Regions from separate parts of the Streptomyces sp. NBC_01445 genome, predicted to be linked through region 1. Evidence: riboswitches for the same ligand, from Rfam matches in the RefSeq annotation. Region 1 holds a riboswitch; the other holds the start of a gene.
The links. A riboswitch is a leader RNA that binds a small molecule or an ion and turns the genes downstream of it on or off. The one in region 1 is predicted to bind S-adenosylmethionine.
Positions count from the first base shown of each region.

Region 2: it holds a riboswitch for S-adenosylmethionine, as region 1 does, so the genes downstream of both, OG574_RS32715 (aminotransferase class V-fold PLP-dependent enzyme) here and thrC (threonine synthase) in region 1, are expected to answer to the same signal.

Region 1 covers NZ_CP109485.1:5,715,667-5,720,190, reverse strand. The annotation lists gene OG574_RS26150 (cold-shock protein) at 1-115, opposite strand, end outside; gene OG574_RS26145 (MoaD/ThiS family protein) at 567-842, opposite strand; gene thrC (threonine synthase) at 902-2,212, opposite strand; SAM riboswitch class I at 2,206-2,337, opposite strand; gene OG574_RS26135 (glucosyl-3-phosphoglycerate synthase) at 2,568-3,515, shown strand; gene OG574_RS26130 (DUF7927 domain-containing protein) at 3,553-4,524, shown strand, end outside.
Region 2 covers NZ_CP109485.1:7,199,345-7,203,868, reverse strand. The annotation lists gene OG574_RS32735 (NYN domain-containing protein) at 1-251, opposite strand, end outside; gene OG574_RS32730 (hypothetical protein) at 295-534, opposite strand; gene OG574_RS32725 (rhomboid family intramembrane serine protease) at 691-1,446, shown strand; gene OG574_RS32720 (Lrp/AsnC family transcriptional regulator) at 1,487-1,768, shown strand; gene OG574_RS32715 (aminotransferase class V-fold PLP-dependent enzyme) at 1,838-3,211, opposite strand; SAM riboswitch class IV at 3,377-3,493, opposite strand; gene trpD (anthranilate phosphoribosyltransferase) at 3,607-4,524, opposite strand, start outside.

The DNA of each region.
Region 1 (4,524 bases):
GGTATCCGTCCATCTGGATGGCGCTGTAGTGGACGAATACATCCGCACCACCGTCGACCGCGATGAAGCCGTACCCCTTCTCCGCGTTGAACCACTTGACGGTGCCCTGAGCCATGACTAACTCCCCTATTACTGGCCCTTGCACAGGCCCGCACTTCGCGGACCCGGGTCAGACCTCACCCCCCATTGGTTGGGGGTGTGCGCCGGAACGCGTCGACCGCGGCTGAATGTATCTGCCCAACTGCCGTCTGCAACAGGTCAATCGGACGAGAAATCTGGGCACGGCAGAGCGGTAAAAAGCGGCGGAGCCATTGGATTCCGGGGCAACTCGGGCCCGACAAATGCCACGAACACCCGATAAGGGCTGGGCACTTTGGCTGCTTCTTGTCGGACCGGGGCCGACTTCGTATATGCGCTCGGCACAAGCGCGAAGCGCGGTTCCCAACTCTACCGCGCTCAACCCTGCAGAATTGCCCCCTCCGCTTCTCTCGCGGAGGGGGCAATTCAGGTAACTCTGTGTGGCCTCGTCGGGCCGGGCGATCAGCCGCCGGCACTGTGCTCGACGGTCAGCCTCCGGCGACGGCCGGGATGATCGAGACGCCCGCGCCCGCCGGCGTCGCCGTCTCGAGGCCCTGCTCGAAGCGCACGTCGTCGTCGTTGACGTACACGTTGACGAAGCGGCGCAGCTTGCCCTGGTCGTCCAGGACGCGGGCCGCGATGCCCGTGTGGTTCTTCTCCAGGTCGGCGATGACCTCGGAGAGGGTGGCGCCCTCGGCGGCGACCTCGGCCTTGCCGCCGGTGTAGGTGCGCAGGATGGTGGGGATGCGGACGTTGACGCTCATGTCGGGCTGCAGCCTTTCCGTGCGGGTGTCGCGAGGGTTCGCGGGTCTTCGCGGGGTCTTCAGTGGGCGAGGCCCGCGTCGCGGAACGCGTCCAGGCTCGGGCGGATGGTGGCGGTCGCCTGGGACGTCTCGGCGACCGCGTCGAGGGTCTTGAGGCCGTCGCCGGTGTTGAGGACGACGGTGGTGAGCGCCGGGTCGATCAGGCCGGCCTCGATCAGCTTCTTCGTCACGCCGACCGTCACACCGCCCGCGGTCTCCGCGAAGATGCCCTCGGTCTGTGCGAGGAGCTTGATCGCCTCGACGACCTGCTCGTCGTTGACGTCCTCCACGGCGCCGCCGGTGCGGCGGGCGATGTCGAGGACGTACGGGCCGTCGGCCGGGTTGCCGATGGCGAGCGACTTGGCGATCGTGTTCGGCTTCTGGGGCCGCACGACGTCGTGACCGCCCTTGTAGGCGACGGAGACCGGCGAGCAGCCCTCGGCCTGGGCGCCGAAGAGCTTGTACGGCTTGTCCTCGACGAGGCCGAGCTTGATCAGCTCCTGGAGACCCTTGTCGATCTTCGTGAACTGGGAGCCGGACGCGATCGGGATGACCAGCTGGTCCGGGAGCCGCCAGCCGAGCTGCTCGCAGATCTCGTACGCCAGGGTCTTGGAACCCTCGCCGTAGTACGGGCGCAGGTTGACGTTGACGAAGCCCCAGCCCTCGCCGAGCGGGTCGCCGATGAGCTCGGAGCAGAAGCGGTTGACGTCGTCGTAGTTGCCCTCGATGCCGACGAGTTCGCCGCCGTAGACCGCGGCCATGACGACCTTGCCCTGCTCCAGGTCGTGCGGGATGAACACGCAGGAGCGGAAGCCGGCGCGGGCCGCGGCGGCGCCGACGGCGCCGGCGAGGTTGCCGGTGGAGGAGCAGGACAGGGTGGTGAAGCCGAAGGCGCGGGCGGCCTCGATGGCCTGGGCGACGACGCGGTCCTTGAAGGAGTGCGTGGGGTTGCCGGAGTCGTCCTTGACGAACAACTTGCCCTGCTCGACGCCGAGTTCACGGGCGAGGTTGTCCGCCTTGACGAGCTTGGTCCAGCCGGGGTTCAGGTTCGGCTTCTCGGCGACGTCGGCCGGGACGGGCAGGAGAGGGGCGTAGCGCCAGATGTTGGCGGGTCCGGCCTCGATCTCCTTGCGCAGCGACTCGGGGTCGCCCGTCGGCAGGTCGTAGGAGACTTCGAGCGGCCCGAAACACTCGGCACAGGCGAAGATCGGTCCGAGCGGGAAGCTGGTGCCGCACTCGCGGCAGGAAAGCGCCGAGGCGGGTCCGAGATCAACGGAAGTGGTGGTGGCGACAGTCTGCGCAGCCATGATGGCGAGGCCCTTTCTCCTCATCTTCCTCGCGGCGCATCTCGCCACGAGACGGAATTGGCACCTTCCCCACCTGGACCTCGGCAAGGTCGGCGGGAGGGTTGCCGGGACTTCAACGGGCCGTATCCCTCTGTCCCTCTGGATGAGCGCTATTCGGTTGTTGAGCTGGCGCTTGATCACTCAAGCGCGGCGGCGACCCCGACATGCGATGGTCACCGGCGTTGTTCAAGACTGTAACCGAAGGCCTGGACGCTTGAGATAGTCGTCCGAACCGCGAGATGGATCACAGTGCGTGACCCAGCGGGTTCGGCAGAACCGATAGAACCGAGAGATCCGACAGTGATCCGACAGTGATCCGACAGGTGAGGAGCCGCGCACTGTGCTGGAAGAAGTAGAGCGCTGGCTGAGCAGGCGTTCCTGGTCGGTGACCGACCGCCCGCTCCCTCAGCTGATCGCCGCGAAGCGCGCCGCGGGCACCTCGGTGAGCGTGGTGCTGCCCGCGCTGAACGAGGAGGAGACAGTCGGCGAGATCGTCGCCGAGATCCGGCGCGCCCTGATGACGGAGCGGGTGCCCCTGGTCGACGAGCTGGTGGTGATCGACTCGGGTTCGACGGACCGCACGGCCGAGGTCGCGCGGGCCGCCGGGGCGCGGGTCGTGCACCGGGACACGATCCTGCCGAGGATCCCGGCCGTGCCCGGCAAGGGCGAGGTGCTGTGGCGCTCGCTGCTCGTCACCAGCGGCGACATCGTCTGTTTCGTGGACGCGGACCTGAAGGAGTTCTCCGCGGACTTCGTCTCGGGGATCGTGGGCCCGCTGCTCACGGATCCCGGCGTGGACTTCGTGAAGGCGATGTACGACCGTCCGCTCGGGTCCGCCGCGGGTCAGGGCGGCCGGGTCACGGAGCTGGTGGCGCGCCCGCTCCTGAATCTGCACTGGCCGCTCCTTGCGGGGTTCGTGCAGCCGCTCGGCGGCGAGTACGCGGCCCGCCGGTCGCTCCTCGAGCGCCTGCCGTTCCCGGTCGGTTACGGGGTTGAGCTGGGCCTCCTCGTCGACGCGCTGCACACGGTGGGCCTGGACGCGCTCGGGCAGGTCGACGTCGGCGTGCGCAAGCACCGGCACCAGGACGGGCAGGCGCTCGGGCGAATGGCGGCGGCGATCTACCGCACCGCACAGCTGCGGCTCGCGCGCGGGCACCTCGTACGTCCCGTGCTCACCCAGTTCGAGCGCGGGGAACAGGGATTCGAGCCGCGCACGCACGACGTGGACACCGAGGAACGCCCCCCGATGACCGAAATCACCGAGTACGCGGAGCGCCGCGTGGCGTAGCCGGGGGCAATCGTATGTTTTGCCTACATTGCCCTTTATGTGGCTCAGACAAGTTTCGGGTGGGCGACGGCTGCGCGCAGCCGCGACCCGCACCGCCGGGGCGCTCGTCGCCACGGCCACCGCGCTGACGGCGCTCGGCGCCGCGACCCCCGCCTCGGCCGACGTGGTCACCCCGTTCACCAAGCGCTACGACGAAGCGCTGTACGGGGACTTCGTGACCATCGGCAACACCGTCATGGGCTGTCCGGCCGCGCCGGCCGACCTGGCGGCCCGTTGCGCGGTCGCCGCCGGCGGCCGGGGCAGCGACAGCAACAACGCGTTCGTGATGCAGCGCGTCAACACGGCCGGTACGACGGGCGGTTACGGCTCGAGCACCGGCCGGGTGACGATCCCACCGGGGGCGAAAGTGGCGTACGCCCGCCTGTTCTACGGCGGCAACGACGGCACGTACAAGGGCCCGAGCGGCGCGGAGCTCGCGCGGTGCGACATCTCCGGCGCCGATGTGGAGCCCTCGCCGAGCGCCCCGCTCGCCGCCCTGCCCGTGGTCGCCGTGAACGGCAGGGCCGCGGCGAGCGTCTCCACCGAGTACCTGGTCCGGGACCCGGCGGCCGCCGACGGCCCGCACTACTACACGGGCGAGGCCGACGTCACGAGCCTGTTCGCCGGCGTCACCGGCACCGGCGCGCCCGTCCCCGTCGCGGTCGGCGGCATCTGGGCACCCAACGGCAAGGGCTGCGCGGCCGGCTGGTCGATGACCGTCGTCTACAAGTACGACGCGCCGAACTCCATGTACGCCCCGGGCCGGCGCACCGTGTACGTCTACGGCGGGCATGTCCTCCAGCGCCCCGTCTCGCCCGCGACCACGATCGGCGTGAGCGGCTTCCACCGCGCGGGCGACGGCAAGGTGCGGGCGGGCGTCACCGCGTACGAGAGCGACTGGAACATGCCGGGCGACCGGTTCCTGGTCGACGGCAAGAACGTCACCGAAGCTCACACCGGCAACACCAAC
Region 2 (4,524 bases), 1.5 Mb from region 1:
TCGCCGATGCGCTGGCGGAAGAGGGTGTCGCCCTCGAGAGCGGCGGCCATCGCATTGCCGGCGAACTTGGCACGCCGAGTCGGGGTGAAGCGCGCATACTGCCGCAACTGGGGCGGCAGTTCGGCGACCGTCAGCCCGCCGAAACCGTCCGAGACGATCTGCACGACCCGGCGCCGCACACCTTCGGGCAACGGCCGGTCGAGCACCTCAGCGGCGCCGTCCCCGGCCTCTCCGCCTGCGCTCTCCACCATCCGTCACCCCAATGTCCGAATTTTCTGGGGGTTCGGCTCCCTCTCAGGAGCCGGCACCCGGCCTGTCCACGAGTTCGACCTGATCCACGGCGTTGCACCAGCGGCAGCGGACCGACTCGATGGTCTCACTGACGACCTCGCGCTCCTCGACCTTCGGGTCACCAGCGAGGTCGAGGTGCACGTATTCGACGACCTTCGACGATCGGGTCACGTCGAAACGCGTGAGGTTGCCGCAGAGAGTGCAGCGCCAACGGGTCTCGGCGGTCGGCAGGGGAACCGTCATCGGGGCTGTCGCCTTCTTTCGGGGTCGTACGTTTTCCGTGGTGCGTGGTGCCCGTAACCCTACGGCCTGCCGGGTACCCCCCGCGCGGGCGTCCACAGTAGGGAATCCCGGCAGGCCGTCTGGGCAGGTGTGCACCGTTACGTCATGATCTGTTGCATGATCGACAATCGGGGTGTGACGGCGGGCAGGACGGTCAGATCGGCTGTCAGGAACCACCCGGCACCGGTGACGTACGGGCTGATCGCTCTGTGCTGCGTGGTGTTCCTGCTGTCCCCGGCGTCCGGGTTCAACCCCGTGTACGGCACGGGCGACCGGCTGCTCGCGGCTCAGAGCGACTACTTCGAGCGCTGGGGCGTGATCCCGGCCCAGTTGCTCACCGGCTCCCCGCGCGCCGCGCTCACCACCGTCACGGCCCTCTTCGTCCACGGCAGCTATCTGCACCTGCTGGGCAACATGCTCTTCCTGTACGTCTTCGGCGCGATGGTCGAAGAAGGAATGGGCCACCTCCAGTTCGCGCTCTTCTACGTGCTCTCCGGCTGCGCGGCGCTGCTCGGCTACGCCCTTGCGTACGCGAGCTCGGAGCAGACCCTGGTGGGCGCCTCGGGGGCGATCTCCGCGGTGCTCGGGGCGTTCCTGTATCTCTTCCCCCGGGCGCGCGTGACGAGCCTGTTCCCGTTCCTGTTCTTCCTGCCGCTGCGGTTTCCCGCGTGGGTGGTGCTGCCGTTCTGGGTGGCGCTCCAGTGGGCGGCGGCCCGGCAGAGCGGCCAGGGGCCGGGAGTGGCCTACCTGGCGCACCTGGTCGGGTTCTCCGTCGGGTTCCTCTACGCGTGGGCGCGCTACAGAGGAAGGAAGCGGGGTGCCCGGAGCGCTTCAGTGCAAGAGCGGGGGCGGGAGACGGGAGAGCTAGAGTGAAAGCAGCCCCAGCCACGGCCACCGAGGGAGACAGCCAGCCGTGATCACCGCGATCGTGCTCATCAAGACCAGCGTGGACCGGATCCCCGAGATCGCCGAGTCGATCGCCGCCCTCGACAGCGTCAGCGAGGTCTTCTCCGTGACCGGTACGTACGACCTGATCGCCATGGTGCGCGTCGCGCGCCACGACGACCTGGCGGACGTCATCCCCGGGAAGATCAGCAAGATCCCGGGAGTGGAAGCGACGGACACGCACGTCGCGTTCCGCACGTACTCGCAGCACGACCTGGAGGCGGCGTTCGCGATCGGACTCGACTCCTGATCCGGCCCGCTTGACGACCGAAGGCCGCCCCGAGGGGCGGCCTTCGTCATGTCCGGTGCGGTCGGCGGATCACACCGCCGGGACGCAACGCCCGTCCTCCGTGCGGTAGTTCCAGCGAGCACCGTCGCGGACCAGCTCGGTGACGGCGCGCACGAAGCGCTCGACGTGCTCGTCCGGGGTGCCGGCGCCGAAGCTGACGCGGATCGCGTTGAGGGACTTCTCGCCGGGCGCGGCCTCGGGCGCCCCGCACTCCCCCTGCGACTGCGGGTCGCTGCCCAGCAGGGTGCGCACGAGAGGGTGGGCGCAGAAGAGGCCGTCGCGCACGCCGATGCCGTACTCGGCGGAGAGCGCGGCCGCGAAGTGCGAGCTGTTCCAGCCGTCGACGACGAACGAGATGACGCCGACGCGCGGGGCGTCGTCACCGAACAGCGAGAGCACCTTCACCTCGGGCACGGCGGCGAGACCGTCGCGGACCTTGCCGATCAGGAACTGCTCGCGGGCGACGAGCGAGTCGAAGCCCGCCTCGGTGAGCGCCTTGCAGGCGGAGGCGATGGAGTAGACGCCGATGACGTTCGGCGAACCGGCCTCGTGGCGGGCGGCGCTGTCGTGCCACTCGACGTCCACACCGCCGTCGGCGCGCCGCGCGACCTTGCGGGAGGCGCCGCCGCCGGCGAGGTAGGGCTCGGAGTCCTGGAGCCAGTCGGCGCGGCCCGCGAGGACGCCGGAGCCGAAGGGCGCGTACAGCTTGTGCCCGGAGAAGGCGACCCAGTCGACGTCGAGGTCCTGGATGTCGACGGGGTGGTGCGGGGCGAGCTGCGCGGCGTCGAGGACGATGCGGGCGCCGTGCGCGTGGGCGGCGGCGGCGAGCTCACGGACGGGCCACAGCTCGCCGGTGACGTTCGAGGCACCCGTGACGCACACCAGGGCGGGGCCGTAGGGGTCGCGGCCGGCGAGGGCGCGCTCCAGGGTCTGGACGGCCTCGCCGGGCGTGCGCGGCGCGTTCAGGTACGTCACCCGGGCGTCGCGCCAGGGCAGGAGCGAGGCGTGGTGCTCGGTCTCGAAGACGAAGACCTCGCAGTCGGCGGGGAGCACGGCGGCGAGCAGGTTGAGCGAGTCCGTGGTCGACCGGGTGAAGATCACCTGGTCGTCCGCGCGGCAGCCGAGGAACTCGGCGACGGTCACGCGGGAGTTCTCGAAGAGGTCGGTCGACAGCTGCGACAGGTACCCGGCGCCGCGGTGCACGCTGCCGTAGTACGGCGCGTAGGCCGCCACGTCGTCCCAGACCCGCTGGAGCGCCGGGGCGCTGGCCGCGTAGTCGAGGGCCGCGTAGCTGACCTCGCCCCCGGTGACGAGCGGAACGGTGACATCCCGGCCCAGAACCGGCAGAGCCCCGGGAATTTCATGACAAAGCGACTGGTCGGCGGCAGCAGTGGGGACAGACATGGCGAACTCCCGTGAGAGACAAGCGAATTGACCACGCCGGAGCCGATGGCTCGACGGCGCAGCTGAAAAGGGAAAAGGTGTGCGGAGGTGGGGCGGAGATGCCCTATCGCATTCGCTTGCTCACGAGACTGCTCCCTTGAGGACCAGGACCCCAGGGTGTGCAGGGGTCCGCGCTTGCAGAGCACCTTGCTGTGCACTGCCTGGTCTTCACCCGGGGCACCCCGCCACGGACGGAGGGTTGCCGGACAGCGAGCCGGGGCCTAATCGCTGTCACTCATGACCTGCCGAGAAGTATGCCAGCTGATCGCTTCGTCGCAACAGCGTGTCCGCATCCCGGACGGAGCGTGGTGGGGAGGCACCGGACGGCACCTCCCCACCCCTTCTGTCCTGCACGTTTACGCGTTGCTGGCCGCCACCCAGCGCTCCAGCGTCCGCTTCGCCGAGCCCGAGTCGATCGACTCCGCGGCGCGGGCCATGCCGGCCCGGAGCTGGTCGGTCAGGGGGCCCTCGCCGGGCGTGAGAGCCACGAGCGCCGCCGCCGAGTTGAGGAGGACCGCGTCCCGTACCGGGCCCCTCTCACCGTCCAGCAGGCGGCGGGCCACCTCCGCGTTGTACGACGCGTCGGCGCCCCGCAGCGCGGACACCGGAACCAGGTCGATGCCGACGTCCCGCGGGTCGAAGGCCTCCTCGCGCACAGTGCCGTCCCGGACCACCCAGATCCGCGAGGTCGCCGTCGTCGTCAGCTCGTCCAGGCCGTCGTCGCCGCGGAAGACGAGGGACGAGTGGCCGCGCTCGGCGAAGACACCGGCCACGATGGGCGCCATCCGCGCGTCGGCGACACCGACGGCCTGGGCCCGCACCTTGGCAGGGTTGGTCAGCGGACCGAGGAAGTTGAACGTCGTGCGGATGCCCAGTTGGCCGCGCGCCGCCGCCACGTGCCGCAGCGCCGGGTGGAACTTCACGGCGAAGCAGAACGTGATCCCGGCCTCGTCCGCGACCTCGGCCACGCGCTTCGGCGTCAGCTCCAGATTCACGCCGAGCTTCTCCAGGACGTCCGAGGCGCCGGACGCCGACGAGGCGGCGCGGTTGCCGTGCTTGACGACCTTGGCGCCCGTGCCCGCGATGACGATCGCCGACATCGTGGAGATGTTGACCGTCTTGGCGCCGTCGCCGCCCGTGCCGACGATGTCGACCGTGTCGCCCGGGACCTCGATCACGTTGGCGTGCTCGTACATGGACCGTACGAGGCCGGAGATCTCCTCCACGGTCTCGCCCTTGGCGCGCATGGCCACCGCGAACCCGGCGATCTGCAC